Regions from separate parts of the Micrococcus sp. R8502A1 genome, predicted to be linked through region 2. Evidence: riboswitches for the same ligand, from Rfam matches in the RefSeq annotation. Region 2 holds a riboswitch; each other region holds the start of a gene.
The links. Region 2 has a riboswitch for thiamine pyrophosphate ahead of FLM69_RS05115 (thiamine ABC transporter substrate binding subunit). Riboswitches for the same ligand answer to the same signal wherever they lie in the genome.
Positions count from the first base shown of each region.

Region 1 (9,900 bases), on a different contig from region 2:
AGCACGCCGGGCTGGTCCGCCGCGCGCAGCACGACCATGAAGGAGGTGTGGGCCTCGGCCGGGTCCAGGGCGGGCAGGGCGGTGACGGGGGTGCGCAGGCGCGCCGGGCCGCCGCGCACGATGCGCTGGGCGATCGAGACGACGTCGCCCATCACCGCGGACGCGGTGGGGGCGCCGCCGGCGCCGGGACCGTAGAACATGAGCTCGCCGGCGTTCTCGGCCTCCACGAAGACAGCGTTGAACGCCCCGCGCACGGAGGCCAGCGGGTGCTCCCGCGGCAGCAGGGTAGGGTGCACGCGCAGGACCGCACCCTCGGCGCCGTCGGCGGCGCGGCCGCGCTCGGCGATCGCCAGCAGCTTGATGACGTAGCCCGCCTCCGCGGCGGCGGCGTTGTCCTCGGCCGTGATCGCGGTGATGCCCGCGACGGCCACCTGGTCCAGGGTGTACGGCGCGCCGAACGCGATGGTCGCCAGGATCGCGGCCTTCGCGGCGGCGTCGTGGCCCTCGACGTCGGCGGTCGGGTCGGCCTCGGCGTAGCCGAGCCGCTGGGCCTCGGCCAGGGCGTCGTCGAAGTCCGCCCCCTCGGTGTCCATGCGGTCCAGGATGAAGTTGGTGGTGCCGTTGGCGATGCCCATCACACGGGTGACGCGGTCGCCGCCCAGGGAGTCGCGCAGCGGGCGCAGGATCGGGATGGCGCCGGCGACGGCGGCCTCGAAGCTGAGCTGTGCGCCGGTGGCGGCGGCCGCGGCATAGAGCTCCTCGCCGTGCTGGGCGAGCAGCGCCTTGTTGCCGGTCACCACGGACGTGCCGGCGGCCAGGGCGCGCAGGATCAGGGTGCGGGCCGGCTCGATGCCGCCCATCAGCTCGATGACGACGTCGGCGCCGTCCACGAGTGCCTCGGCGTCGGTCGTGTAGAGCGCCGGGTCCGCCTGCCAGTCGCGCGTCGCGCCCGTGTGGCGCACCGCGATGCCCGTGAGCTCGAGGTCGGCGCCCACGCGGTCCCGCAGGATGTCGGCGTCCTCGGTGAGGATCCGTGCGGTCTGGGACCCCACGGTCCCGCCGCCCAGCAGGGCGACCTTGAGTGCGGTGGGGGCGTCGGTGTGCTCGGCCATGGTCCTCCGTGGTCCAGGGTGGGGGCGACGCCGCGCGACCGCGCGGCTCGGCTGGCCTCGAATCTAGCGCGGCGGGCGGACGCGTCCCGCCGCGCGACACTCGGTGTCCGCAGAGCGGGACGCCCACGCCCGGCCGCGAGGCCGGCGGCCGGGCCGGGCTTCTGCGTCCTCAGCGGGCGAGGCGCGGATCGGCCTCGCGGGCGAACAGGTCCTCCTGCGTCTCGCGGCGGATGATCACCCGCGCCTGCCCGCCGGAGACCGCGACGACGGCCGGGCGGGCCAGCGCGTTGTAGTTCGAGGACATCACGTGCGTGTACGCGCCCGTGGCCGGCACCGCCAGCAGGTCGCCGCGGCCCAGGTCGGCCCGCAGGTACACGTCGCGGACCAGGATGTCGCCGGACTCACAGTGCTTGCCCACCACACGGGAGAGCACCGGCTCGGCCTCCGAGGTGCGGCGCGCGGAGACGGCGGTGTAGTCGGCGTCGTAGAGCACGGGACGCGGGTTGTCGGACATGCCGCCGTCCACGGCGACGTAGCGGCGGGCCGCGGTTGCGCCGTCGGGGGCGTCCGCGTCCACGGTCTTGGTCACCCCGACCGTGTAGAGGGTCAGGCCCGCGGGGCCTGAGATGGCCCGCCCCGGCTCGAGCGAGACCCGCGGGCACCTCAGGCCGAGGCGCTCGACGGTCTTCTGGACGTCGTCGGCGAGGGCGTCGGCGATCTCCGCGGCCGGGCGCGGCTCGTCCACGGCCGTGTAGGCGATGCCGTGGCCGCCACCGAGGTCAAGCTCGGCCAGCTCCACCCCGTGCTCGGCCTTGACCTCGGCGAGGAACTCGAGCACGCGTCCGGCCGCCAGCCCGAAGCCCTCGGCCTCGAAGATCTGGGACCCGATGTGGCAGTGCACGCCCAGCAGGTCGATCGACTCGGCCGCCAGGGCCGCGGCCACGGCGACGGCGGCCGGCGAGCGGCCGGCCACGTTGCCGTCCCGGTCGGTGGAGGCCGGGGCCAGGGAGAGGCCGAACTTCTGGTCCTCGTGCGCGGTGGCGATGAAGTCGTGGGTGTGCGCGTGCACGCCCGGGGTCAGCCGGAGCATCACGGGGGCGCGGCGGCCGACCTCGGCCGCGAGCGCGGCCAGGTGGGTGAGCTCGTCGAGCGAGTCCACGATGATCCGGCCCACGCCCGCCTCGAGGGCGGTGCGCAGCTCGGCGTCCGACTTGTTGTTGCCGTGCAGGCCGATGTGGGCCGGGTCGACGCCGGCGGCCAGCGCGATCGCCAGCTCGCCGCCGGAGGCGGTGTCCACGCGCAGGCCCTCCTCGGCCGCCCAGCGGGCGGTGGAGAGGGTGAGCATGGACTTGCCGGCGTAGTAGACGTCCGCTCCCCCGCACAGGTCGGCGAACGCGGCGTCGAAGCCCTCGCGGAACGCGCGGGCGCGGGCGCGGAAGTCGTCCTCGTCCACCACGAGCAGCGGCGTGCCGAACTCCGCGGCGAGCGCGCTCGCGCGCAGGCCCTGGACGGTGAGCTCGCCGTCGGCGGCGCGGTCCACGCCGGCGGCCCACAGGCCGGGCACGAGCGCGTCCGGGTCCCCCGGCGCGGGGAGCCAGGCGGGGGCGAGCGGGGAGGCGGGGGCGGGCTGCGGCGTCGTCATCCGGGCGCTCACATCTTCTCCGGGGCGGTCACGCCGAGCAGGCCGAGACCGTTGGCCAGCACCTGGGCGGTGGCGTCGTTGAGCCACAGGCGGGTGCGGTTGAGGGTCTCCACGGGACGCGGCGTCCCGTCGTCGGTGGGCATGGGCACGATGCGGCAGGCGGCGTACCACGAGTGGTAGGCCCCGGCGATCACCTCGAGGTGGCGGGCCACGCGGTGGGGCTCGCGCAGGCGCGCCGCCGCGCCGACGACGGCCGGGAACTCCGCCAGCTGGGCCAGCAGCTCCGACTCGGTGGCGTGGGTGAGCAGGGCGGCGTCGAACTCGGAGCGGTCCACGCCGTGGGCCTGCGCGGTGCGCGCCGCGCCCGAGGCGCGGGCGTGGGCGTACTGCACGTAGTAGACGGGGTTGTCGTTCGTGGCGGAGCGCAGCAGCTCGGGGTCGATCGTCAGGGGCGAGTCCGCGGGGTAGCGGGCCAGGTCGTAGCGCAGGGCGTCGCGGCCGAGCCACTCCACGAGGTCCTTGAGCTCGATGATGTTGCCGGCGCGCTTGGAGAGCTTCGCGCCGTTGACCGAGATGAGCTGGCCGATGAGAATCTCGATGTTCGTCGCCGGGTCGTCGCCGGCGGCGGCGGCGATCGCCTTGAGGCGGTTCACGTAGCCGTGGTGGTCGGCGCCGAGCAGGTACACCTTCTCCTCGAAGCCGCGGTCGCGCTTGTGGAGGTAGTAGGCGGCGTCGGCGGCGAAGTAGGTGGGCTCGCCGTTGGCGCGGATGAGCACGCGGTCCTTGTCGTCGCCGAAGTCGGTGGTCTTGAGCCACACGGCGCCCTCGCGGTCCTCGATGTGGCCCTGTTCGCGCAGCCGCTGCACGGCCTGTTCGATCGCGCCGGAGTCGTGGAGCGTCTGCTCCGAGGTGAACACGTCGAAGTGCACGTCGAAGGCGGCGAGCGTGTCCTTGATGTCCTGCATCTGGAGCCGGTACGCGGCCTCGCGGACCACCGGGCGGGCGGCCTCGTCCGTCAGCTCGCGCACGTCCGGGTGCTCGAGGGCGACGGCGTCGGCCAGCTCCTGCACGTACGCGCCCGGGTAGCCGCCCGCGGGGACGTCACGGCCGTGCAGGCGGGCGAGGACCGAGTCGGCGAACACGTTCATCTGGTTGCCGGCGTCGTTGACGTAGTACTCGGCGGTGACGTCCGCGCCCGAGGCGCGCAGCAGGCGGGCGATCGCGTCGCCCAGCGCGGCCCAGCGGGTGTGGCCGATGTGCAGCGGGCCGGTGGGGTTGGCGGAGACGAACTCCATGTTCACGGTGTGCCCGGCCAGGGCGTCGTTGCGGCCGTACTCCGGGCCGGCCTCGACGATCTCGCGGGCCAGGGCACCGGCCGAGGCCGCGTCCAGGGTGACGTTGAGGAAGCCGGGGCCGGCGACGTCGACGGCGGCGATGCCCGGCTTGTCGGTCAGGCGCTCGGCCACGAGCCCGGCGAGGTCGCGCGGGGCCATCCCGGCCTTCTTGCCCAGCTGGAGGGCGACGTTGGTGGCCCAGTCGCCGTGCTCGCGGCTGCGGGGTCGCTCCACCTTCACGCGCGCGGGGGTGATCTCCTCCCGCAGCGCGGCGGGGAGGTCACCGGCATCGACGGCGTCGGTGAGGACAGCGGACAGCAGGGCGGAGAGGTCTTCGGGCTTCACCCGCGCAAGTCTACGGAAGGGCCGCCGCGCCCGTGCGCGTGCGAACGAACCCTGCGAGATGGCCCCCTCCGGCCCGCGGTGGGGGCCATCTCGCAGGGTTCGTCGGGGTGGGGGGGTCAGGCGGGCCAGGCGGCGAGGCCGCCGGCGAGGGACAGGACGCGCCCGCCGGCGCCCGGGTCGGCCCCGACGACGGCGTCCCGCGCCCGGGCCGACCGGGCTCCGGCGGCGCAGTAGACCACCAGGACGCGGTCCTGCCCGGGCGCGTGGGCCGCCGGCTCCGCGAGGACGGCCTCGAGCGGGACGTGTCGATCGGCCACCGCCGCGGGGGCCTCGACGCGGCGCAGGCGGCGCTCCCAGTCCTCGCGGACGTCGAGCAGGGTGAGGGACGCGGCCCGGGCGGGGTCGGCGAGCAGGGCGGCCAGCGCGGCGGGGGCGATCTCCCCGCCCGCGGCGCCGCACGCCTCCGCCGAGTCGGGGGCGTCGGCGTCGTCCGGGCGGGGGGCCTGGGCCGCGTGGGCGGACAGGTCCGTCACGGGGGTCCGCTCGGGGTCGGCCACGAGCCGCAGCTCACGGAAGCGCATCGTCAGGGCGTCCACGGAGAGCAGCCGCCCGACCAGGGGCTCGCCCACCCCGGTGAGCAGCTTGATCGCCTCGGCCGCCATGAGGGAGCCGATGATCCCGGGCAGCACCCCGAGCACCCCGGCCTGCGCGCACGAGGGCACCTCGCCGGGTTCGGGCCGCTCCGGGAACACGTCCCGGTACAGCGGCCCGCCCGGGGCGAACACGCTCACCTGCCCCGCGAACCGCAGGATCGCGCCCCACACCACGGGCACGCCCGCGATCTCGCACGCGTCGGCCACGAGGTAGCGGGTCGCGTAGTTGTCCGTGCCGTCGAGCACGAGGTCCACGGCGCCGACCCGTTCGAGCGCGTTGGCCGCGGTCAGGCGTTCGCGGTGCTCGACCACGCGCACCTCGGGGTGCAGGCCGCGCATCGTCGCGGCGGCGGAGGCGGTCTTGGGGCGGCCGAGGTCCGCCTCGGCGTGGATCACCTGGCGGTGCAGGTTGGAGCGGTCCACCATGTCGTCGTCGATCACGTGGACCTCCCCCACGCCCGCGGCGGCGAGGTAGGTCAGCACGGGCGCCCCGAGGCCGCCGGCGCCGACCACGAGGACGCGGGAGCGCAGCAGCGCCAGCTGGGCCTCGGGGCCGAAGCCGTCCAGGCTCAGGTGGCGGGCGAAGCGCTCCAGCTGGGTGTCGGACAGCGCGGTGAGGTCGCGGGGCTCGCGGGCGGCGGTCACCGCTCGTCCTCCTCGGCCGTGACCCGCCCGGCCATCGGCGAGGAGGCCAGGGCGTGCTCGCGGCGCGGGATGCGCCCGGCACGGCGGGCGTGGAAGCCCGCCTCGAGCGCGAGCCGGCACGCGTGGGCCATGCGGGCGGGCTCGGCGGCGCGGGTGATGGCGGAGGCGGCGAGCACGGCGTCGCAGCCGGCCTCCATGGCCAGGGCGACGTCCGAGGCGGTGCCCACGCCGGCGTCGAGCACGATCGGCACGGAGGCGCGCGAGACGATCAGCTCCAGGTGTGCGCGGTTGAGGATGCCCAGCCCCGAGCCGATCGGCGAGCCCAGCGGCATGACGGCGGCGGCGCCGGCCTGCTCGAGGCGCAGCGCCATGGCGGGGTCGTCCGACGTGTAGGCCAGGACGGTGAAGCCGTCGGCGGCGAGCCGCTCGGTGGCCTCGAGGGTCTCGACGACGTCGGGCAGCAGGGTGCGCTCGTCGGCGATGACCTCGACCTTCACGAGGTCGGTCTCGAGCGCCTCGCAGCCGAGCCGGGCGGTGAGCACGGCGTCACGGGCGGTGTAGCAGCCGGCGGTGTTGGGCAGCACGTCGATGCCGAGGCGGTCCAGCAGCGCGACCAGGCCGTCACGGGTGTCCGCGGACCAGCGGCGCAGCGCCACGGTGGTGAGCGTGGTGCCGGAGGCGACGAGGGCGCCCTCGAGGGCGGTCAGGTCGGTGATGCCGCCCGTGCCCATGATGAGCCGGGAGGCCAGGTCGTAGCCGCCGATCCGCAGCGGCGGGATCGCGGGGGCGGCGGGCGGGGTGCGGTGCTCGGCCATCGCTCAGCCCCCCTGCACCGCGGTGACGACGTCGACCTCGTCCCCGGCGGCCAGCTCCCGGGTGGCCCAGGCCGACCGGGGCACGACCTCGCCGCCGACCGCCACGGCCACGCCGAGCCGCCGCCCATCCGCGGCGGCGCCGTCCTCGCCGATCGCGCGCCCGGTGACGTGCGCGACGACGTCGCGGACGGTGGCCACGGCCAGCTCGGCGGGCTCTCCGTTGAGGGTCAGGGGGAGGGTGCTCATGCGATCTCCTTCAGGCGGGCGTGCAGCAGCTCGAGGATCCGCCCGGCCGCCCAGGGGGCGAGCAGGATCCCGTGACGGTGGAAGCCGGTGGCGACGACGGCGCCCGGAGCCTCGGGCACGGCGAGCACGCGCGGGGCGTCGTCGGGGGTGCCGGGGCGGGCGGCGGTGGTGATCTCGACCAGCTCGCACTCGCGGACGGCGGGCAGGATCGCGGCGGCGTCGGCGAGCAGGTCCAGCACGGCCCCGGCGGAGGTGCCGGCCAGGCCGTCCTCGCGGGCCGAGGCGCCGACCACGAGGGTGCCGTCCGCGCGGGGCACGAGGTAGACCTGGCGCCCGTGGACGAGGCCGCGGACGGTGCGGGTGATCAGGTGCGACTCCCCCGGCAGCAGCTGCTCGGGGCGCACCCGCAGACGCAGCACGTCGCCGTGGACGGGGCGCAGCGGGACCTCGACGGCGGTGGCCGCGCCGCCGATCCCGCGGTGGCCCAGGCCCGCGGCGAGGACCGCGCCGTCGGCGGTGAGGACGCCCCCGTCGGCCAGCGTGAGGCGCACCCCCTCGCCCTCCGGGCCGGCGGCGGTGACGCGTCCGGCCACGAACCGGGCGGCGGGTCCGGCGCCGACCGGGAGCGGGCCGCCGTCGGGTCCGGTCTCGGCGCGCAGGGCGGCGACGCAGGCGGCGGCGAGCCGTCGCGGGTCCACCTGATGGTCGTCCGGGGCGTCGAAGCCGGCGGCCAGGCCCGGGGCCAGGGCGGGCTCGGCGCGGCGCAGCGCGCGGACGGAGACGGGCTCGACCCGGCGACCGAGGATCGAGGCGTGCTCGAGCACGTGGTCCCAGGCGCGGGCGTCCGAGGGGTCCGCGGCCACGATCCAGGCGCCCTGTGCGAGGAAGCCCGTCTCCACATCGGTGAAGGCGGCGAGCAGGTCCACGAGGGCCGGGTAGGCCTCCCAGCCGGCCTGCAGCAGCGGGGCGAGGTCGTCCTGGCTGAACTGGGTCTCGGCGAGCGGCGCGAGCATCCCCGCCGCGGCGTGGGTGGCCCCGGCCACGGCGTGCGGGCGCCCGGCGGCGTCCAGCTCGGGGGCGATCAGGGTGACGGCGTGGCCTGCGGCACGCAGACGCACGGCGGCGGTGAGGCCGATGATCCCGGCCCCGACGACGGCCACGTGCACGGACCGGTCCTCCTCACGGCGGCATGACCCGCATCGAGTGGTGATGGTCGGCCGCGCCGGCGCGGTGCGCCCCTGCGGCCCTCTCAGCCCGGCGTGTGCGGCCCGGGCTCCCATGGAACAGCGGCCAGTCTGCCACAGTGGGCGCATGCACTCCCCCGATCCGCTCCTGATGACCGCGGCCGGCCGCGACGACGGCGGCACCGGCCCCGGCGCGCGCCGCCGCGCCCGCCTCGCCGCCTCCCGGCTGTACGTCTGCACCGACCTGCAGCGGTTCCTGCGCCCGGACGGCACGCTCGACACGGCCGCGTTCGCCGACTTCTGCGCGGCGGCGTTCCGCGGCGGAGTAGACGTGATCCAGGTGCGGGACAAGGCCGTGGACGTGGCGGTCGAGCTGGCCGCGTTCGCCACGCTCGTCCCGCTGGCCCGGGAGCACGGGGCGCTCTCGGCCGCCAACGACCGCGCCGACGTCGCCGCCCTGGCCGGGGTGGACGTGTTCCACACGGGCCAGACCGACCTGACCACCGCGCAGTGCCGCGCCCTGCTGGGCCCGGACGTGGTGCTCGGCCGCTCGTGCCACACCGAGGCGCAGGTGCGCGGCGCCCGCGCGGAGGACGGCCTGGACTACTTCTGCACGGGGCCGGTGTGGGCGACGCCCACGAAGCCGGGCCGGGCCGCCGTCGGACTGGAACTGCCGACCCTCGCCGCACGCCTGGACGCGGAGGACCCGGCGGGGGCGCGGCCGTGGTTCGCCATCGGCGGCGTCGACGCGGACCGGCTGCCCGAGGTCCGCGCGGCCGGGGCGGAACGGATCGTGGTGGTCCGCGCCGTGACGCAGGCCGAGGACCCCGAGGCCGCGGCCCGGACCCTGCGCGCGGGCCTGCCCGGCTGACGCGCCCCGCGGGGAGGTCACGGACGGGCCGTCCTGATGGTGTAGAGTCGACGAGTCCGCAACGCGCTCGACGCGTCGCGACCCCCGCCTCCGTAGCTCAGGGGATAGAGCGTCTGCCTCCGGAGCAGAAGGCCGCAGGTTCGAATCCTGCCGGGGGCACGAGCGAACAGAGCCGGACCCCCGTGGCGACACGGTGGTCCGGCTCTTCTGCGTTCTGCGGACCCGGACGCTCGAGCGGAGCGGGAGGTCCGGGTCACCGGCATTCGAGGCGGGAAATCGACCTCATGGGACGTCCCGAGGTGCGTATTCGCCGGATTTCCCGCCTCGAACGTGTCGAAGCCCGGAGGTCCCGCCCTCAGCCCCGCTGCGCATGACCGTGGTCGACGGGCCCGTGCCACGTCGGCCGCGAGGCGTCCCCGACCGCGAGCGCCTCCCCCGCCCGCATCGCGTCGGCCAGCCACGGCTTGGCCCGCTCGAGTGCGTCCTCCCAGCTCAGGCCCGCCCCGGCCAGCGTGGCCAGGGCCGAGGAGAGGGTGCAGCCGGTGCCGTGCGAGGCGCGGGTCGTCACGCGCGGGCCGCGCACCTCGTGCACAGCCCCGTCCACGCGCACGACGGCGTCCGGCACCTCCGCCGCTGCGGCCTCGGGCGCCTCGGTCTCGTCCAGGTGCCCGCCCTTGAGCAGCACCGTCACCCCGTGCTCGGCGGCCAGGCCCCGCGCCGCGTCGAGGGCGGCGTCCCAGTCCGTCGCGTCCCGCCCGGTCAGCCGGGCCAGCTCGGGCAGGTTGGGTGTCACCAGGTGCGCCACCCGCAGCAGCCGGGCCCACGCGGCGCGCCCGTCGTCGTCGCCCACCGCGGTGAGGGCGTCACCGCTCGAGGCCACCATGACCGGGTCCAGCACGACGACGGCGGGTCGGGTCTCCTCGAGCCAGCCGGCGACAGCCCGCATGAGCTCCACCGTGCCGAGCATGCCGATCTTCACGGCGTCCACGGCGATGTCGGCGGCGACCGAGTCGAGCTGGGCGCGCACCACGTCCACCGGCAGCGGGTGGACGG
Region 1 is NZ_VIGS01000001.1:66,765-76,664, reverse strand. Features, by position in the region: gene FLM69_RS00345 (homoserine dehydrogenase) at 1-1,112, opposite strand, end outside; gene lysA (diaminopimelate decarboxylase) at 1,282-2,754, opposite strand; gene argS (arginine--tRNA ligase) at 2,763-4,433, opposite strand; gene moeB (HesA/MoeB/ThiF family protein) at 4,550-5,731, opposite strand; gene FLM69_RS00325 (thiazole synthase) at 5,728-6,546, opposite strand; gene thiS (sulfur carrier protein ThiS) at 6,550-6,792, opposite strand; gene FLM69_RS00315 (FAD-dependent oxidoreductase) at 6,789-7,958, opposite strand; TPP riboswitch at 7,952-8,082, opposite strand; gene thiE (thiamine phosphate synthase) at 8,104-8,847, shown strand; tRNA gene FLM69_RS00305 (tRNA-Arg) at 8,934-9,006, shown strand; gene thiD (bifunctional hydroxymethylpyrimidine kinase/phosphomethylpyrimidine kinase) at 9,203-9,900, opposite strand, start outside.
Region 1: another riboswitch for thiamine pyrophosphate. It lies ahead of FLM69_RS00315 (FAD-dependent oxidoreductase); the one in region 2 lies ahead of FLM69_RS05115 (thiamine ABC transporter substrate binding subunit).

Region 2 (9,900 bases):
GCCGGCTTGAACACCACGGGCGAGCCGGCGCCGAGCGCGGCGAGGACGCCCCCGACCGGGATGGCCACGGGGAAGTTCCACGGCGGGATCACCAGGGTCAGGCGGACGGGCACGGCGCGAGCGCCCTCCACCGCGTCCAGACCGCGGGCCAGGCGCGCGTAGTAGTGCGCGAAGTCCACGGCCTCGGAGACCTCGGGGTCGCCCTGGTCCAGGGTCTTGCCGGTCTCGGCGGCGGCCACCTCCAGCAGGCGGGCCCGGCCGGCGTGCAGGGCCCGTCCGACGGCGTCCAGCGCGTCGGCGCGCTCGTGGCCGGTGAGCGCGCCCCAGCGGGCGCCGGGGTGGGCGGTGGCGGCGATGGCGGCGCGGGCGTCGTCGGCCGTGGTGGCGCGGTGGGCGCGGACGGTGTCCGTCCCGAGGTCCGAGCCCGGGACGGCCGCGAGGATCCGGCGGGCCCACTCCCGGTTGCCGGGCAGCGCGGGGTCCGTGTCCGGGGTGTTGGCGAAGCCGTCCACGGGGGCGGGGGTCGGCCCGTCCTCCCCGCGGGACCGGTCCTGGAGGCGGTTCGGACGGGGCACGGCCGCGTCCAGGTGGCGCAGCGAGGCGCGGAAGCGCTCCTCCTCGCGGGCGAACAGGTCCGCGTCCGCGTCCAGGTCGAACACGGCGGACATGAAGTTCTCCGGGGAGGCGCCCTCCTCGAGGCGGCGCACGAGGTAGGAGATCGCCACGTCGAACTCCTCGGGCCGCACCACGGGCGTGTAGAGCAGCAGGGCGCCGACGTCGGCCCGGACGGCGGCGGCCTGGCCGGTGGCCATGCCGAGCAGCATCTCGAACTCCACCGCGGCCGGGTCGAGCCCGCGGCGCTCGATCAGCCGGTGGGCCAGGGCGACGTCGAAGAGGTTGTGCCCGGCCACGCCGATGCGCACGTGGGCCAGATGCTCCGGGGTGAGCGCGTAGTTGAGCACGCGCTTGTAGTTGGTGTCCGCCTCCTGCTTCGAGCCCACCGTGGCCAGCGGCCAGCCCGTCAGGGAGGCCTGCATCCGCTCCATGGGCAGGTTGGCGCCCTTGACCACGCGCACCTTGACCGGGGCGCCGCCGGCGGCGACGCGGCGCGCGGCCCACTCCTGCAGGCGCACCATGGCCGCGAGCGCGTCCGGCAGGTAGGCCTGCAGCACGATGCCGGCCTCGTAGTCGCGCAGGCCCGGCTGCTCGAGCAGGGCGGTGAACACGTTGAGCGTGAGGTCGAGGTCGCGGTACTCCTCCATATCCAGGTTGATGAAGGTGTCCCGATCCCGGGCGAGCTCGAACAGCGGGGTGAGCCGCTCGGTGATGTCCGCGACGGCCTCGTCGAACGCGTAGGGCGCGTGCGGGGCGGTGGCGGCGGAGACCTTCACGGACACGTAGTCGACGTCGTCGCGGCGGATCAGCGCGGCGATGCCCTCGAGCCGGCGATCCGCCTCGCCCTGGCCGAGGATCGCCTCGCCCAGCAGGTTGATGTTCAGCCGGGTGCCCTCGTCGCGCAGGGCCGCGATGGCCTTGCCGAGCTGTCGGTCCCGCGCGTCGACGATCAGGTGGGAGACCATGTGCCGCAGCACGCCGCGGGCCGTGGGGACGGCGATGCGCGGCACGAGCGGGGCGGCGCGGCCGCCGACGCCGAGGACGGCGCGCAGTGCCGGGGGCAGGAAGCCGGGGGCGCGGCCGGCGAGCTCCCGCAGCGCCCGGGCGGCGATCGCGGGGTCCTCGGGGCGGACCACGTGGTCCACGAAGCGCACGATGAAGTCGAGGCCGCCCGGCTCCTTCAGGGCGCCCGCCAGCTGGCGGGCCGCGAAGTCGGCCTCATGGTCGCGGGACGCGGCGAGCCAGCGCCGCACCTGCGCGACGGCGTCATCGGCGAGGGCGTGCAGGTCGGCGGGGTCGGGGATCCCGCCGGTCGCGCCGAGGACCCGGTCGAGATCGTCATGGTCCTGGGCGGAGAACATCGCGGTCATGGCCGCACTCTGCACGTGTTCCGGGTCACAGGTCAAACCGCCGCGGTTTCCTGTCCGACGCCTATGCTCGATGGACATCCCCTCGACGCGCCCGCGCGTCGCCGCCGTCTTCCCAGGAGCCCGTCCGCCATGGCCGCCGCCGACCCCGCCCCCACCGACGCGCGGGAGCGCCGGGACGTCGTCGTGCCCGTGCCCGGACCCGAGGACCCGCCCGAGCGGGCCTGGCTCGTCCTGCCCCACCGCCACCCGGTGCCGACGCTGCTGGACGAGACGCGGGACGCCGTCGTGGGCCTGGCCGAGACGCTCGCCGCCGCCCTGCCGGTCACCGTGCTCGCCCACCCGCGCGACGCTGGGGCGGCGCGGCTGGTGCCGCCGGAGGTGGACCTGCTGCGCGCGCCCGTGGGCTCACCGCTGCTGGGCCGCACCGGGCCGAACTTCGTCCGGCGCCCCGAGGGCCTGGCCGCCGTCGCCTGGCGCGGCGCCGCGGGCCTGACCGGGACCGGGCCGCTCGACGGCGCGGCCGCGACGGCCGTGGCGGAGGCGGCGGGACTGCCGCTGCTTACCCCCCTGCTGTGCGCCCCGCGCGGGGCCTGGGTGACCGACGGCGAGGGGACGGCCGTGGTGGCCGCGGACCCCGTGCTGGACGGGCGGATCAACGGCGCGTGGACCCCCGGCCAGGTGGCCGCCGAGTTCGCCGCCCTGCTGGGGATCACCCGGGTGCTGTGGGTGCCGCCGGCACCGCGGCCGGACACCGGGCCGTGGGGCGGGCCCGGCCACCTGGCCTCGTGGGTGCGGCTGCGGGGCGACGGCGAGGCCGCCGTGCACTGGCGCGGCGACCGGTTCCACCCCGAGCACCCGTACGCCGCGGCGGCGCTGCGCTTCCTGCAGGGCGCCGACGACGCCGCCGGCCGGTCCCTGCGCGTGCGCACGGTGACCGGGGCGGCGCAGCCCGCCGAGTACGACCCGGCCGAGCGGGGCCCCCGCTCCCTCCTGGACACGCTGCCGCTGGACGCGGCGGTGCTGCGGCCGGCGTTCGAGGACGCCGCGGGTGAGGAGGCCGCGGCCGCCGCGTGCGCGGCGCTGCACCCGGGGCTGCCCCAGCTGTCGTTCCCCGCCCCGCCGCTGCTGCGGCTGGCCGGCGCGCTCAACGACCTGGTGCTGCTCCAGCCCCGCCCGTGACCTCGTCCGCCGCGGGGCCGTCGTCGTCGCCGCCGTCCGCCGGGGCGCGGTCCTCGTCCTTCCCGTGCGCGTCGGACCGCCAGGCCGCCGGGCGCAGCCGTTCCAGGAGCGAGGACTGACGGCGCTCCATGCCCTTCAGGTCGGAGGCGATGAGCGCGTTGATCCAGCGGGCGTTCGGGTCGGCGTCGATCAGCACGGCCTTGGCCAGCAGCGTGCAGGGCAGCGCGAGGATCGCGCCGAGCGGCCCGAGGACCCAGGCCCAGAAGAGCAGGGAGAGGAAGCTGACGGTGGGGATCACGCCGATCGCGTCGCCGGCCACCTTGGGCTGGATCACGGACTGCAGCACGAAGTTCAGCACCGAGTAGCTGACCACCACCCACAGGAAGTCGGACCAGCCGCCCGCCGCCAGGCCCAGGACGGCCGGCGGCAGCAGGCCGATGATGAAGCCGATGTTCGGGATGTAGTTGGTGAGGAAGCTGAGCACGCCCCACACGAGCGCGAGCGGGACGCCGATCAGCAGGAGGGCGATCACGTCCAGCACCGCCACGATCAGGCCGAACACCGTGGTGACCACCCAGTAGCGGCGCACGCCCTGGGCGAACTCGACCAGGGCGTGGCCGAACTCGTGGCGGGCGGTGCTGAGCAGGCGGACGCGGCGTTCGACGTCCATCGAGTCCATCGCGAGGAAGAACATGCCCATGATCACGGTGACGAGCAGGCCGAAGACGGCGTAGACGTTCGTGGCGATCTTCGTGATGGCGCTGACGGCCGTCCCGGTCACGGTGCTCATGTCGATCGAGGCCAGCTGCTGGGACACCATGTCCGGGGTCACGCCGCGCTCACTGAGCCAGTGCGAGACGTCCAGGACGATCTGCTGGAAGCGGTCCGCGTACTTCGGCAGCTCCGCCACCATCTCGAGGCCGGACCACACCATCATGCCCCCGAACACGCCCATCACCGCGACGATCAGCAGGACGGTGGTGGTGGCGCCGAGCACGGGGTGCAGGCCCCGGCGGATGAGCCAGGCCTGCAGGGGGTAGGCCACGATCACGAGGTTCAGCCCCAGGAACACGGGCGCCGCGATGGAGGCGATCCCCTGGAAGAACTGCACCACCAGCACCAGACCCGCGAGCGTCAGGACGATCACCAGCATGCGCGGCCACATGCGGTGGGGGCGGCGGATGTCCCAGTCGGAGGCGGGACTGGACCAGGCGGGCTGCGGGGTCACCCCCGGGGGCTGTGCGGCGCTCACGCGGGCAGTCTATGCGCGGGCCGGACGGGGTAGGGTCGGGACCAGTCCACATCGACAGGGGAGCGCCCGCGCGGCGCTGAGAGTGCGGTCCGCCGCAGACCCTCGAACCTGCTCCGGTCCGCACCGGCGAAGGAAGTCGAGTCTCCCGGTCGACGTCGTCCCGGGATTCCGGTGGCGACCTCGTCCCGGCCCCTCTGCCGTCCCAGACAGAGGAGAACCGCCATGTCCCGCATCCCGCACCGCGCCCTCGCCGCCCTCTCGGTGGCCGCCCTCGCCCTCACCGGCTGTTCGGTGTCCGGCTCGTCCGGCGACGGGGCGTCGTCGTCCGTCTCCGGGGCCGGCGGCGGCGAGTCGACGACCGTGACGATCATGACGCACGACTCGTTCAACCTGCCCGAGGAGCTCGTCCAGAAGTTCGAGCAGGAGTCCGGCTACACCCTGAAGACCACGGCCCCCGGCGACGCCGGCAGCGTGGTGAACCAGCTCCTGCTGGCCAAGGACGAGCCCACCGTGGACGGCGTCTATGGCGTGGAGGACCACTCGGCGCACCGTCTCGTCCGCGAGGGCGTCGTCGCCGCCTACACCCCGAAGGACCTGCCCGCCTCCGCGCAGGACCGGATGGTGGAGGACCGCATGACCCCGGTGGACCAGGGCCAGGTGTGCTTCAACACGGATCCGGCGTGGTTCACCGCCCACGACGTCGAGGCCCCCACCTCGATCGACCAGCTCGACGACCCCGAGTACGCGAAGCTGACGGTCGCCACCTCCCCCGTGGCCTCCTCCCCCGGCCTGGCGCTGCTCGCGGCCACCACGGAGAAGTACGGCGACGACGGCTGGCAGGACTGGTGGCAGGGCCTGATGGAGAACGGCGGCAAGGTCGCCGACAGCTGGTCCGACGCCTACAACTCGGACTTCTCCGGCGGCGAGGGCAAGGGTCGGTTCCCGGTGGTGCTCTCCTACTCCTCCTCCCCCGCGTTCGCCCCCGAGACCGAGGTGATCGAGGACTCCTGCACCCCGCAGGTCGAGTACGCCGGCGTGCTCGAGGGCGCGAAGAACCCCGAGGGCGCGCAGGCGTTCGTGGACTTCATGCTCACCGAGGACGTCCAGTCCGCCCTGCCCGAGTCGATGTACATGTACCCGATCGACGAGTCGGTGCAGCTGCCCGAGGAGTGGGCGCAGAACGCACCGCTCGTCGAGGACGCCATCACCCCGGACCCCGCCCGCATCGACGAGCGCCGCGAGGACCTGCTGAAGGAGTGGACCGCCCTGTCCGAGGCCTCCCGGCGCTGATGTCCGCACTCACCGAGGTCGCGGCCCCCGGCACGGACCTGCCGCGCCGGCGGGCCCGCGGCCGGGGGGACGGGCTCGGCCCGTGGTGGCTGGTGGCCGCCGTCCTGCCGGTCGCCTTCCTGCTCGTCTTCTTCGCGTGGCCCGTGGCGGCCATGCTCTGGCGCGGGATCGGCGGCGACGCCGACGCGTTCACCGGCGCCGTGGACCTCACCGCCTTCGGGGAGACCCTCGCCCGCGAGCGCACGTGGCGCATCCTCGGCCAGACGCTCGGCATGGCCGCAGCCGGCACGGTGGTCTCGGTGGCGCTCGGCCTGCCGACCGCGTTCGTGCTGCACCGGCGTCGCATCCCGGGGCGGGCCGTGCTCCGCGCCCTCGTGCTCGTGCCGTTCGTGCTGCCCACGGTGGTGGTCGGCGTCGCGTTCCGCGCCCTGCTCGCCCCCGGCGGACCGCTGGGCTTCACCGGGCTGGACCAGACGACCACCGCCGTCGTGCTGGCCATGGTCTTCTTCAACGTGTCCGTGGTGGTGCGCCAGGTGGGCGCGCTGTGGAACGCGCTGGACCCGCGCCAGACCGAGGCCGCCCGCACCCTGGGCGCCTCGCCGTGGCGGGCGTTCCGCACCGTGACGCTGCCCCAGCTCGCCCCGGCGATCGCCACGAGCGCGGCGCTGGTGTTCCTGTTCTGCGCGTCCGCGTTCGGCATCGTCCAGACGCTCGGCCGGCCCGGCTACGGCACGCTCGAGTCGGAGATCTGGGTGCAGACCTCCGTCTACCTGGACCTGCGGACCGCGGCGGTGTTCTCCGTGCTGCAGTTCGCGGTGGTGCTGGCCGCCGTCGTGGTCTCCGGCGTGACGGCGGCGCGCACCCAGCGGGCGCTGCGCCTGCGGGAGACGCCGCCGGCCCGGCTCACGCGCGCGGACGCGGTCCCGGTGGCCGTGATGCTCGCGGTGGTGGCGCTCGTGGTGGCGCCGATCCTGACGCTCGTGGTGCGCTCCTTCCACACCCGCCACGGCTGGGGGCTGGGCAACTACCGGCTGCTGTCCACGAGCGCGGGCAGCGGGTTCGTGGGCGGGTCGACGCCGGCCCAGGCGCTCGAACAGTCCCTGCGGGTGGCCGTGGACGCCACGCTCGTGACGCTCGTGGTGGCCGTGCCGCTGGCCCTGCTGCTGACCCGGTCCTTCCGCTCACGCGCCGCGCTGGCGGCCCAGCGGGCCCTCGACGGCGCCCTGCTCCTGCCGCTCGGGGTGTCCGCGGTGACCGTGGGCTTCGGCTTCGTCGTGTCCCTGCGGGCCGCGTTCCCGGAGCTGGCGGCCTCGGGCGTGCTCGTGCCGCTGGCCCAGGCGGTGGTGGCGCTGCCGCTCGCGGTGCGGGCGCTCGTGCCCGTGCTCGCGGCGGTGGACCCGCGGCTGCGGGAGGCCGCGCGCACCCTCGGGGCGGGCCCGTGGCGGGTGCTGGCCACGGTGGACGGCCCGTTCCTCGCGCGCGGCGTGGGTGTGGCCGCGGGCTTCGCGTTCGCGGTGTCCCTGGGCGAGTTCGGGGCCACGAGCTTCCTGGCGAGCCCGTCCGCGCCCACCCTGCCGGTGCTGATCGCCCGGCTGCTGGGCCGGCCGGGCGCGGACAACTACGGGATGGCGCTCGCGGCGGCCACGGTGCTGGCCGTGCTGAGCGCCGGGATCATGCTGGTGTGCGAGCGGCTGCGCCCCCGGGGCCCGGCCGGGGCGGGAGGTCTGTGATGACGCCGACGACGACGGGGGCCTCCCTCCGGCTCCGGGACGTGGCGATCCGCTATCCGGACGGCTCCACCCCCGTGCGGGGGACGGACCTGGACGTGGCCGCCGGGGAGATCGTGGCGCTCGTGGGCGCCTCCGGCTCGGGCAAGTCCACCATCCTGCGCGGGATCGCCGGGCTCGAGGACGTCGTGGCGGGCACGGTGGAGCTCGACGGGCGGGACGTGGCGGCGGTGCCGACGCACCGCCGGGGCGTGGGGATGGTGTTCCAGGACGGGCAGCTGTTCCCGCACCGGACCGTGGGCCGGAACGTGGCGTACGGCCTCGAGTCCGCCGGCTGGGACCGGGCCCGGCGGCGGGCGCGCGTGGCCGAGCTGCTGGACCTGGTGGGCCTGACCGAGCTCACGGACCGGCCCGTGCAGCGACTCTCCGGTGGGCAGGCCCAGCGCGTGGCGCTCGCCCGGTCGCTGGCCCCGGCCCCGCGGGTGCTCCTGCTGGACGAGCCGCTGTCCGCGCTCGACGCGGACCTGCGCCGGCGCCTGGCCGAGGACATCCGGGCGGTGCTGCGGGCGGCGGGGACGACCGGCGTCGTCGTCACCCACGACCTCGCGGAGGCCGCCGTGATGGCCGACCGCACCGTGCGCCTCGGCGCGGGGGGACGCATCGCGGCGGAGGAGGCCGGCCCGGCGGTAGCCTCTCAGGCATGACCCCGCCCGCACCCCGCCCCCGGCTGACCGCCCAGGACGTGGTGGACGCCGCCGTCGGGATCCTGCAGGACTTCGGCATGGGCGACCTGTCCATGCGGCGCGTGGCCGCGGTGCTGGGCGTGCAGGCCTCCGCGCTGTACTGGCACGTGCCGGACAAGCAGTCGCTGCTGGCGCGGGTGGCGGACCGGATCGTCGCCGAGGCGGAGGAGACCGTGCGCGCCCGCCGCATCACGGACCTGGCGGGCCGCGCCGAGGCCGCGGAGGCCGCCCTGCTGCGGCACCGGGACGGGGCGGACCTGGTGCTCTCCGCCCTCGCGCTCGGGCTGGGCGGTCTCGGCCTGCACCGTCTGCTCACCGAGGCGGCAGACACCCCGGAGGACGGGGAGCGGGCCCTGGCACTGCTGCTGGGCACCGTGTCCCTGCGGCAGCAGCGCGCGCAGGCGCAGGCGCTCGGCGTGCCGACCGGCCCGGACGTGCAGCGGCACCGCACGGACCCGCTCTGAGCCCCCGTCCGGCGCCGCCGCGCGGGAGGCCGAGGAGAGGAGACCTGCCTCCTCACAGGTGCGCTCGGTAAGGTCGGGAGGACAGGTCGGGACGGGTCGTCCCCTTCGTTCAGGGCGATCCCGCCCGACCGCCGCAGGACCAGCATGGCCCGCCGGACCCGGCTCACAGTTCCGGCGCGGCCCCCTTCGACACAGCCGGCGAAGCCATGGGAGCACGGATCAACCACCCGCGGACGGTCGTGGACCGGACGCTGCATCACGACGTCGAGGCCGCGCACCCCGCGGCGCTCGTCGACGTGGGCTGGGACTTCCGTGGCCCGGGCGCCAAGGCGGAGGAGCAGCACCGCCCGCTGCGCGTGGTCCGTGCCCGCCGACCTCGGGGCACCCCGCGGGACCGGAACGGCGTCGACCTCACGCGCACCGGCCCCGTCGTCCCCCGCCCCGCCCCGCCGCGCACCCGGATCCGCCGGGACGGCGTCCGCGTGGTGGCCAGCCCGCTGGCCATGCTGCCCGGCGTGGACCACGGCCCCGCCCTCCGCCTGGACCTGCACCCGACGACGGGGGGCATCGTCTACGTGGCCCGCGAGCTCGAGCTGCGCGAGCTCGGCGACGACGTCCGCGGCCACGTCTACACCGGGATGGTCGGCACGGCGCATCTGAGCGCCTTCTGGTCCACCGTCACCGTCGACCTGCCGCCGAAGCGCCCGGTGATCGTGCGGCTGCGCTCGGACCGGGACGCCGAGCTGCTCGCCCTGCTCGAGGTCCTCGCCCCCGTGGACACACGCGTGGTCTCCTACCGGCTCGACGAGTCCCCCGTGGGCACGCAGCGCTCCAGCTACCTGCTGCCGGACGTGGACCCGGAGACGGTCGCCCAGACGGGTGCGGCCCGGATCCCGCTCGAGGCCATCGAGGCCGCCCAGGAGGAGGAGGACGCGCTGCGCCGCTCCTCCGGCGTCTTCCTCTCCCGCCGCCGCACGGACCGCTTCCTGCGCCGCAACCTGCCCGGGGTGACCCACGGCCTCACGTTCGCGGACGAGGCGGACGTGACGGACGTGTACGTGGACGGCTCCGTGCTGCGCGGCTCCCGCATCGGCGGGGCGGCCGCCGTCGCCGGGCCGAGCATGTGGGCCGTGCAGGCCGTGGCCGGGGCCACGATGCCGCTCGAGGTGGAACTGGAGGCGCTCGTGCTGGGGCACGTGATCTGCGCGTGGGCGGGCACCCCCGGCGGCCGGGTCACCATCCACTCGGACTCGCGCGCCG
Region 2 is NZ_VIGS01000017.1:16,429-26,328, reverse strand. Features, by position in the region: gene FLM69_RS05130 (bifunctional proline dehydrogenase/L-glutamate gamma-semialdehyde dehydrogenase) at 1-1,985, opposite strand, end outside; gene FLM69_RS05125 (agmatine deiminase family protein) at 2,115-3,164, shown strand; gene FLM69_RS05120 (AI-2E family transporter) at 3,130-4,416, opposite strand; TPP riboswitch at 4,463-4,568, shown strand; gene FLM69_RS05115 (thiamine ABC transporter substrate binding subunit) at 4,639-5,706, shown strand; gene FLM69_RS05110 (iron ABC transporter permease) at 5,706-7,436, shown strand; gene FLM69_RS05105 (ABC transporter ATP-binding protein) at 7,436-8,137, shown strand; gene FLM69_RS05100 (TetR family transcriptional regulator) at 8,134-8,640, shown strand; gene FLM69_RS05095 (RNase H family protein) at 8,847-9,900, shown strand, end outside.

Region 3 (9,900 bases), on a different contig from region 2:
CTACACCCTGTTCGGCGGCTTCCTCGGCGCCTCGCTGACGGACGTGGCCCAGGGCGTCCTCATGTTCCTCTCGCTGCTGGCCGTCCCCATCGTCGTGATCCTGACCATGGGAGGCTGGGACGCCGTCGTCGAGGGCATCCGCGCCGCCGACGCCGCCGGCGGCGGAGTGAACCACTTCTCGATGTTCGAGAACGCCACGCTGATCGGCGTCCTGTCCTCCCTCGCCTGGGGCCTGGGCTACTTCGGCCAGCCGCACATCATCGTCCGCTTCATGGCCCTGCGCACCCCGCACGACGCGGCCGTCGCCCGGCGCGTCGGCATCGGCTGGATGGCGCTGTCCGTGTTCGGCGCCGTGATGGTCGCCCTCGTCGGCATCGCCTACTTCCAGGCCAACCCCGGCACCACGCTCGAGGACCCGGAGACCGTGTTCCTGGTGCTGGCCTCGATCATGTTCCACCCGTTCGTGGCCGGCCTGGTGCTGGCCGCCGTCCTCGCCGCGATCATGTCCACGCTCTCCTCGCAGCTGATCGTGTGCTCCTCCGCCCTGGTGGAGGACCTCTACATGCTGCGCGGGCGCACCGGTTCCCCGACGTTCACCCTGTGGCTCGGCCGCATCGGCGTGCTGGTGGTGGCGCTCGTGGCGGGTCTGCTCGCCCTCAACCCGGACTCCTCCGTGCTCGAGCTCGTCTCCTTCGCGTGGGCCGGCTTCGGCGCCGCCTTCGGCCCTGTGATCTTGCTCGCCCTGTACTGGCCGCGGTTCACCTCGTGGGGGGCGATGGCCGCCATGGTCACCGGCGCCGCCGTCGCCTGGGTGTGGTCCGAGGCCAGTGCCGAGACGTGGGAGTGGTTCGGCCTGTACGAGCTGCTGCCGGGCTTCGTCGCCGCCTTCGTGGTGGGTGTGGTGGTGTCCCTCGTGACCCAGCGCTCGCGCCGGGTGCAGCGGCGGATCGACGCCGAGTTCACCGGCGCGATCGACATCGTGGCCGGCCGCGAGCCGCACCCGGACGTGGCCCCGGCCGCCATGACGCGCGACGCCGCCGGGGGCTCGACCGCAGCCGCCACGGATCCGCGCGCGCAGGCGTGAGGCTCTTCCTCGCGATCCGTCCGCCGAGGGCCGTGCTCGACCACCTCGAGCCGGCCCTCGACGGCGTCCGGGACCGGGCCGGGGGTCTGCCACCGCACGCTCTGGGTGGGCGGGCCCCGACGAACAGAGTGGTCACGACGTGCCGTCACCGGACTCCGGTGACGGCATGTCGTGACCACTCTGTGTGCCTCAGGCGGCCGACGGGCCGGCCGGAGCGGTGGACCCGCCCGGCCGACCCGGCCCGGGGTCAGCCCTCTAGGGGGCCCTGCACCGCGTACAGGCGCTTGTTGGCGAACTCGTCCACGGCCATGGGGCCGAGCTCGCGGCCGAAGCCCGAGCGCTTCACGCCGCCGAAGGGCAGGTTCGCGCCGGCGGCGGAGGCGAGGTTCACGTTCGCCATCCCCACCTCGAGCTGGTCGGCCACGCGCTTGGCCTCGTCCAGGTCCGTGGAGAACACGGCGCCGCCGAGACCGTACTGGGAGTCGTTGGCCAGCGCCACGGCCTCCTCGGCCGAGGACACCTTGTAGACCACGGCGGCCATGCCGAACAGCTCCTGCGTGTAGGCGGGGTTCTCCTGGTCCACGTCCGTGATCACGGCCGGGGAGACGTAGAAGCCCTCGCCCTCCGGGCCGGAGACGCGCTCGCCGCCCACGTGGACGGTGGCGCCGGCCTCCTTGGCCGCGGCGATCTGCTCGGTGAGCCCGTCGGCCGCGGACTCGGAGGACAGCGGGCCGTAGACGTCGGCGTCGCGCGAGGTCGGGTCGCCGGGCTTCATCGCCGAGGAGCGCTGGACCAGCTCATCCACGAAGTCGTCGTAGATGTCCTCCATGACGATCATGCGCTTGTTCGAGTTGCAGGCCTGGCCCCAGTTGCCCATCCGGGTGGCCAGTGCGTCGCGGGCGGCGGCGCGGGCGTCCGGCGCGGAGAGCACGATGTACGGATCGGAGCCGCCGAGCTCGAGCACAACCTTCTTGAGGTGCCGGCCGGCCTGCTCGGCGACGGTGGCGCCGGCCCGCTCCGAACCGGTGAGGGACACGCCCTGCACGCGCGGATCGGCGATGATCGTGGAGATCTGGTCGTGGGTGGCGAACACGTTCTGGTACACGCCCTCCGGGAGCCCGGCTTCGGTGAAGAGCTCTTCCAGCAGCTGCGCCACCTGCGGGTTGATCTCGGCGTGCTTGAGCAGGATGGTGTTGCCCAGCACGAGGTTCGGCGCCACGAAACGGGCCACCTGGTACACCGGGAAGTTCCACGGCATGATCCCCAGCAGCGGGCCGAGCGGCAGCCGCTGGATGAACGCCTCCTGCCCGGAGAACTGCTTGATCCGCTGGTCCGCGAGCAGCTCCTCGGCCTCGTCCGCGTAGTACCCGAAGATCTGGGCGCCGTAGCGCACCTCGCCGACTGCCGCGCCGAGGGACTTGCCCATCTCCGTGGTGATCAGCGCGGCGATGTCCTTGGAGCGCTCGGCCAGCAGCTCGGAGATCCGCTTCACGACGGCGGCGCGCTCGGCCACCGACTTCCGGGACCACTGCTCGTACGCGGCCTGCGAGGCGTCGAGGGCGTCGGCGATCTGCTGATCCGTGGCGTTGTCGAAGGACTTCAGCAGCTCCCCGGTGGCCGGGTTGATCGTGCGGTAGCCCTGAGAGGCGGAGGTGGTGGTCATCAGTCGTCACCCTTTCGTGTGGACGTCCTGCGTTGAGCTCCCCATCCTGCCGGAGGCCCCCGCTCACTCCCAGATCCCGGACGCCCCTCTTCGCCAGGAGCCGAGAAGGTGGGTGTCCACGATCCCGGCGGCCTCCATCAGGGCGAAGCACGTGGTCGGCCCCACGAATCGGCAGCCGTGCGCCTTCAGCGCCCTCGCGAGCGCGCGCGACTCGTCCGAGGTCGAGGGGACCTGCGCCACCGTCTCCGGCCGTGGGGTCGCGGCAGGCTGGTGCGCCCAGACCAGCCCCGGCAGACCGCGGACCGGCCGGTCGCCGTCGCCGTGCCAGGCGGGGCCCGCGCCGGGGGAGCCCGGGTGCAGCGGGGCGAACCGCTCACCGCGCATCCCGACGACGGCCTGCGCGTTCGCGATCGCCGCCTCGATCTTGCGCCGGTTCCGGATGATGCCGGGGTCCGCCAGCAGCGCCTCGACCTCCGCGTCCCCGAACGCCGCGACGGCGTCCGCGTCGAAGCCCGCGAACACCTCCCGGAACCGGGGCCGCTTGGCCAGGACGGTCCGCCAGCTCAGGCCCGACTGGAACGCCTCGAGGACGAGGCGCTCGAACAGGCCCCGCTCGTCCGTGACGGGCAGGCCCCACTCCGTGTCGTAGTACTCCCGCAGCAGCGGATCCCGTGCCGCCCACGGCGGGCGGGCCCGCCCGTCCTCACCCACGACGACGCCACTCGGCGGCGCCTGTCGCCCGTCGGCCGGTGGATCCTCGGCGAGGGTGGAGACGGGGGCGGGGAGGCCGTCGTCGGCGTGGTGCGCGCTCATGCATCCGAGCCTAGGAGCGGCCCCGGACATCCGGAACCGGAACGCGACGCCCGGGGACGCCACGCCGTCTGCGGACACCTGTGCAGGAGGCACGGCCGGACCTCGTCACTCGAGCCGCCCGGCCCGCAGCCGCCACGTGTGGTCGCACCGGGCCGCCACGGCGGGGTCATGCGTCACGATCACGATCGCCCGCTCCGGCTGGGACATGGAGCGGAAGAGCCCCATCACCTCGTCGGTGCGCTCCTCGTCCAGGGCGCCCGTCGGCTCGTCGGCGAGCAGCAGGGAGGGCCCCATGATCACGGCCCGGGCGATGGCCACGCGCTGGCGCTCGCCGCCGGAGAGTCGGCCGACGGGGTGGTGGAGACGGTCTCCGAGCCCGAGCCGCGTCAGAAGCTCGGCGGCCATGTCGCGACGCTCGCGCTTCGCCGGGCGCGGCCGCGCGTAGAGCAGCGGCAGGGCCGCGTTGTCCATGGCGGTCGCCCGATCGATGAGCAGATGGTCCTGGAGCACGATGCCGCACGTCCGGTTCCGGTAGGCGTCGCCGTCGGACGACCACGGTGCCGGCAGGCTCCGCCCAGCCACACGGATGCTGCCGGCGTCCGGTGTGTCAAGGCAGGCGAGGAGCCGCAGCAGGGTGGACTTGCCGGACCCGGAGGGTCCCATGATCGCGTGGACGCCGCCCTCGGGGACCTGGAGTGAGACGCCTCGGAGCACGGGGACATCCCCGGCGGGGCCGCGGTAGGAGCGGTGCACGTCGTGCACGGTGAGCAGGGACATCACACGGTCCTTTCGACGAGTGCCGCCGTGCGGACGGCCCGGTGCAGCCGGCGGAGGGGATGACGGGTGCACGCAGCGGCGATCGCCAAGACGACCGCCAGCCCGACCACGACGACGGCAGGCGCCGGACGCAGTCCGCCCGCTTCCGAGGCGATGCCGAGGCCGAGCAACGATCCGAGCACGGCCGGAATGCCCCATACCGCGGCCACGGATGTGGCGATCCGGAGCCGGATCAGTCGTCTGGGCGCCCCGACCGTCAGGTGCGCCAGCCACGTGGGCGTGAGTCGACGGGTCATGGTCGTCAGGAGGCTCACCACCGTCACGACGGCGCTGGCAAGCCCGGCGGTGTAGGCGGTGACCATGAGCGCGGCACCGCGGGCTTCTCGGGCGATCGGAGACCTGGCCGAGGCGATCGGGGCCAACTCGGCGACCACGCCCGTCTCGTCCTCGAGGACGTCGAGTGCCGCTCTCACCGCGGAGGCCGCGTCCTGGCATGCCACGACGGAACCGTAGACCGCCGCGAGCTGGGCCGGTTCGATCAGGCCGGCCATGGTCGTCGTGCTGGTGACGATGACGGGCGACTCACCCAGGGGCCAGAGGGATCCGTCGGCCCGCGGCGCGGCCGCGTCCCCGGGGAGTGGGCCGGCATAGCTGTGGGGTGTGGACCCCACGTACACGGTGCCGCCCGGTGCCCCGGAGGTGATCGCGGCGGGAGCGAAGTACACACCCTCGGCGGGACTGACGGCAGCAGCGGCGCCGAACTCCCGGGCCAGACCAGGCGTGGCGATGACCGCCCCCTGCAGCCGGGGGTCCTCGATTCCGATGGCGTCCGTCACGAGGAAGGCACGGGGGTCGACTCCGTCGACATGGGCGGCGAACGCCCGGGAGACGGTGTCGACGGCGCGGGGGTGGAGGTCGGTCGTGACGGCGGGGTCCAGGATCCTGGTTGCCACCAGGCCCGACGACTCGGCGTCCTCGAGCACCTCGAGCGCCGTGGTCACTCCGCCGGCGACGCCCAGGGCCAGTCCGAACACGACCGACGCCACGGTCGTGTGCAGCAGGGACAGGAACAGCAGTCCGGGCGTGTCGAACAGGTCGCGGAGGCCGTCCGCAACGGCCCGCATGGCTGCCGTCATGCGTGTGCCCTTCGGACCCAGAGGGTGGACAGGGTCGTGCCGAGGATGAGGATGGCGTCCACGACGAGCACGGCGGACCAGAGGAGAGCGGTGTCGCCGGTGAGACCGATCTCCGCGTCCCACCGGGGCCATGCCACGAGCCAGACTCCGCCGGCACTCGCGGCGGCGGTCGTCCAGGCGACCATGGCGGGCCGGACACCGAGCCGGGCCGCTCGCAGTGGGGAGGCACCGACGAGGCGGTGCGAGGTGACGGCAGGGAGCAGTCGACTGCGCAGGGTCGTGCGCCAGACGACCTGTGCGCCCAGCAGGGCGAAGCCGGCGATCACGGCGAGCAGGGGCACATGGACACTGCGTCGCATCGCTGCCTCCCACGGCGGCGGGAGCGGGACGACGTCGACGACGACACCGGCCCGCCGCAGCGATTGGACGAGCTCGTCGACCTGGGCCGGTGAGCCGCCGATCACGCCGGCAAGGGACGAACTGTCGGTGGAGAGGAACGGGACCAGGAGGTCTGCTTCGGTGGCGCGATCCGGCGCGGAGGAGAGGTCTCGGACGACGACCCGATCGACGTCCGGCCAGCTCAGTTCGCCCGCAGCGGCACGTGCGGCAAAGGGGGAGGTGCTGGGGACGACCGCGGTCGGGGCGACGCCATCCGGGAGCACGTCCAGAGCAGGTCGGCCGGCGAGGGCAGTCACGTGGGGGCTCGTGGACGTGGCCGCAGAGCCGGAGTCCGGTCCCGTCAGCGACGTCCGGATCATGGGCCAGGCCTCGCCAGCGGGGAATGCCGAGATCTCGTACACCGTGCCGTCCATGCGCCAGCGTTCCTCCTTCTCCACCCCGACGTAGGACGCGAGGAGCGCTGCTGTTCCGAGCGTGATCAGGAGAAGGAGGAATCTCGAGACGAGCATCCGGGTCATCACGGCTGGCCCGAGGAGAGCTGAGCGGCTGGATGATGCCTCACCTGGGAAGCGCCCCTGGGGTGCGGACCGGCGGGGTCATGTCGACTTTCACGTCATATTCCATCCACTCAATTCCTGTGGGCGAATGGGACACGCATCACAGGGGCCTGACGGAATAGTGAGCCCAGTGTGTGTGTGAGTCAAGAGGCATCACCACTCGATCGACCACCGAGCGCACTGCCCCGTCCGTGGGGCCGCGCCTTCGCCGTCCCGGAGGGCCTTGTCCTGGCGATCGCGTCATGACCTGGTGGCGGCCCTCAGGTCATGACGCGATCGTCAGGTGGCGCAGGGGCGGGCCATCCCGCCCCACCTCACCCCGCGTCCGGCCTCAGGCGTCCGAGGCGGTGCGGATCGTCGGCTCGGGCAGGTACACGGACCCGCCGGCGGCCCGGAACTCCGCGGACTTCGCGGCCATGCCGGCCTCGGCGATCCGCGCCTGCTCGGACGCGCCGCCGAACTCGCTGCGGATGTCCTGGCTGATGCGCATGGAGCAGAACTTCGGCCCGCACATCGAGCAGAAGTGGGCGGTCTTGGCGGGCTCGGCCGGCAGCGTCTCGTCGTGGTACTCCTCGGCGAGCTGCGGATCCAGGCCGAGGCCGAACTGGTCGCGCCAGCGGAACTCGAAGCGCGCCTTGGACAGCGCGTCATCGCGGTCGCGGGCGCCGGGGTGGCCCTTGGCGACGTCGGCGGCGTGCGCGGCGATCTTGTAGGTGATCACGCCCGTCTTCACGTCGTCCCGGTCCGGCAGGCCCAGGTGCTCCTTGGGCGTGACATAGCAGAGCATCGCGGTGCCGTAGCGGGCGATCTCGGTGGCGCCGATGGCCGAGGTGATGTGGTCGTACGCCGGGGCGATGTCCGTGACGAGGGGGCCGAGCGTGTAGAACGGGGCGCCCTTGCACAGCTCCTGCTGGCGCTCCACGTTCTCCCGCACCAGGTGCAGCGGGATGTGGCCGGGGCCCTCCACCATGACCTGGACGTCGTACGCCCACGCCCGCTCCGTCAGCTCGGCGAGCGTGTCGAGCTCGGCGAACTGGGCGGCGTCGTTGGCGTCCGCCACGGAGCCCGGCCGCAGGCCGTCGCCCAGGGAGAACGCGACGTCGTAGCGCGCGAAGATCTCGCAGAGCTCGTCGTAGTTCTCGTAGAGGAAGTTCTCCTTGTGGTGGCCCAGGCACCAGCCGGCCATGATCGAGCCGCCGCGGGAGACGATGCCGGTCACGCGGTCCGCGGACAGCGGCACGTGGCGCAGCAGCACGCCGGCGTGCACGGTCATGTAGTCCACGCCCTGCTCGCACTGCTCGATCACGGTGTCGCGGAAGATCTCCCAGGTCAGGGCCTGGTGGTCGCCGCCGACCTTCTCGAGGGCCTGGTAGATCGGCACGGTGCCGATCGGCACGGGGGAGTTGCGCAGGATCCACTCGCGGGTGGTGTGGATGTCGTCGCCCGTGGACAGGTCCATCACGGTGTCCGCGCCCCAGCGGGTGGCCCACTGCAGCTTCGAGACCTCCTCGGCGATCGACGACGTCACCGCCGAGTTGCCGATGTTCGCGTTGACCTTCACGGCGAACGCCTTGCCGATGATCATCGGCTCCGACTCGGGGTGGTTCACGTTCGCCGGGATGATGGCGCGGCCGGCCGCGACCTCGGAGCGCACCAGCTCCACGTCCACGCCCTCGCGCAGGGCGACGTAGCGCATCTCCGGGGTGATCTCGCCGCGCCGGGCGTAGTGCATCTGGGTGACGCGCGCGCCCTCCTTGGCGCGCAGCGGGGGGCGGCGCTCGCCGGCCCACTCCTGTGAGGCGGCGCCGCGGCGCACGGCCGAGCGGCCGTCGTCGAGCAGGTCGCGCTCGCGGCCCTCGTACTCCTCGACGTCGCCGCGGGCGCGGATCCACTCGGCGCGCTGGGCCGGCAGGCCGCGCTCGGGCACGGAGCCCGGGCCCATGGTGCGGTAGACGGTCAGGGGCGCGTTGGGCGTGCCGTCGGGAGAGTCGTCCTGGTGGACCTCGGTGACGGGCACGCGGATGCCGTGCTCGGCGTCCTCGAGCCATCCCAGACGGTGCGTGGGGTAGTTCTCCTCGGCGACGACCTCGGCCGTCGACTCGGCTGCGGGCAGGGGGGTGCGCTCGGAAACGGACATGGCCGCGGCTCCTTCTTCCTTCGCCGGAATGACCCGGACAGGTTCAGACGGTCTCCGGGCGGCGTCAGCCCGGTCTCAGCCCCGTGCCGTGGGGCTCCCGTGGGATGCGAGCGACCCTAGCACGTCCCCCGCGGCGCCTCACCGTCCGCCGTCCGGCCATGCGGCGGGACGTTCAGGCGCGCGCCGCGCGGGCCGCCCGGCGGCGCACCGTGGTGCGCTCGACGATCCACGTCACGACCAGCATCACGATGATGACAATGCCGGCGTAGCCGAGGACGGGGTAGACGGTGCCCACGAGGTCGGAGAAGCCGACGCTCGAGAGCAGGGTGGCGGCCAGGGCCGTGACGACGGCGATGACCCAGCCCGGCACGCGGCGCATCGAGGACAGCAGGGCGATGCGCTCCACCCCGCCGTACAGGCACGAGACTGCCGTCGTGAACTGCGCCAGCAGCAGGACGACCGTGTACAGCAGGGCGGCCCAGCCGCCGATCATCGCGGCCAGCTCGACCATGGGCAGCTCGGCGCGGCCGATGAGCTGGGCGTGGGCGGTCATCGCGGCCATCACCGCGCCGGCCATCACCACGAGGCCCAGGGCCCCGAGCCCGGCCCCGGCGACGAGGGAGCGGCCCGACGAGGAGCTCTCCTCGCCGATCGGGGCGAGCACCGCGTAGGCCAGCTGGATGTTGAAGGCCACGTACAGCACGCCCGAGAGCCACCACTGGTTGATCAGCGGGGACGAGGTCACGAGCGCGGCGACGTCGTCCACCGCGGCCCCCGGGTTCGCCAACCCCCACACCGCGACGCCGACGGCGATCACGATGATCAGGGGGACCACCACGGCCTGGACGCGCACGAGGCCCGTGATGCCGGCCAGCACCGAGACCACGCAGACGGCGGCCATCACCAGCGAGCCCACGAGCGAGGGCAGCCCGAACGCGGTGTGCACCGCCGCCCCGGCCCCGGCCAGCATGATCACCAGCGTCCCCAGCAGGGACGTGGTGATGCACAGGTCCGCGAACCAGGTGGGCACGCGCGAGGTCGTGGGGTTCACGATCCGGTGGATGTCCGTGGTCCGCAGCTTCTGCGCCAGCCGCAGCACGATCACCGCGAGCAGGAAGAACAGCGCGCCGGCGATCACGAGCGCCCCCGTGCCGCCCCAGAGGCCGAAGCTCACGAAGTACTGCAGGATCTCGTTGCCCGAGGCGTACCCGGCGCCGATGGTGGTGCCGATGAACGTGGCGGCGATCCCGAACGGGGAGGTCGGCCGCAGCGGCGCCGACTCCTCGGCTCGGCCGGGGTGCGCGGGGGAGCTCTCTGTGACGTGGGACATGCGA
Region 3 is NZ_VIGS01000001.1:56,639-66,538, forward strand. Features, by position in the region: gene putP (sodium/proline symporter PutP) at 1-1,084, shown strand, start outside; gene FLM69_RS00265 (NAD-dependent succinate-semialdehyde dehydrogenase) at 1,332-2,747, opposite strand; gene FLM69_RS00270 (DNA-3-methyladenine glycosylase I) at 2,811-3,560, opposite strand; gene FLM69_RS00275 (ABC transporter ATP-binding protein) at 3,666-4,337, opposite strand; gene FLM69_RS00280 (hypothetical protein) at 4,337-5,473, opposite strand; gene FLM69_RS00285 (hypothetical protein) at 5,470-6,390, opposite strand; gene thiC (phosphomethylpyrimidine synthase ThiC) at 6,761-8,566, opposite strand; TPP riboswitch at 8,563-8,677, opposite strand; gene FLM69_RS00295 (hypothetical protein) at 8,739-9,896, opposite strand.
Region 3: another riboswitch for thiamine pyrophosphate. It lies ahead of thiC (phosphomethylpyrimidine synthase ThiC); the one in region 2 lies ahead of FLM69_RS05115 (thiamine ABC transporter substrate binding subunit).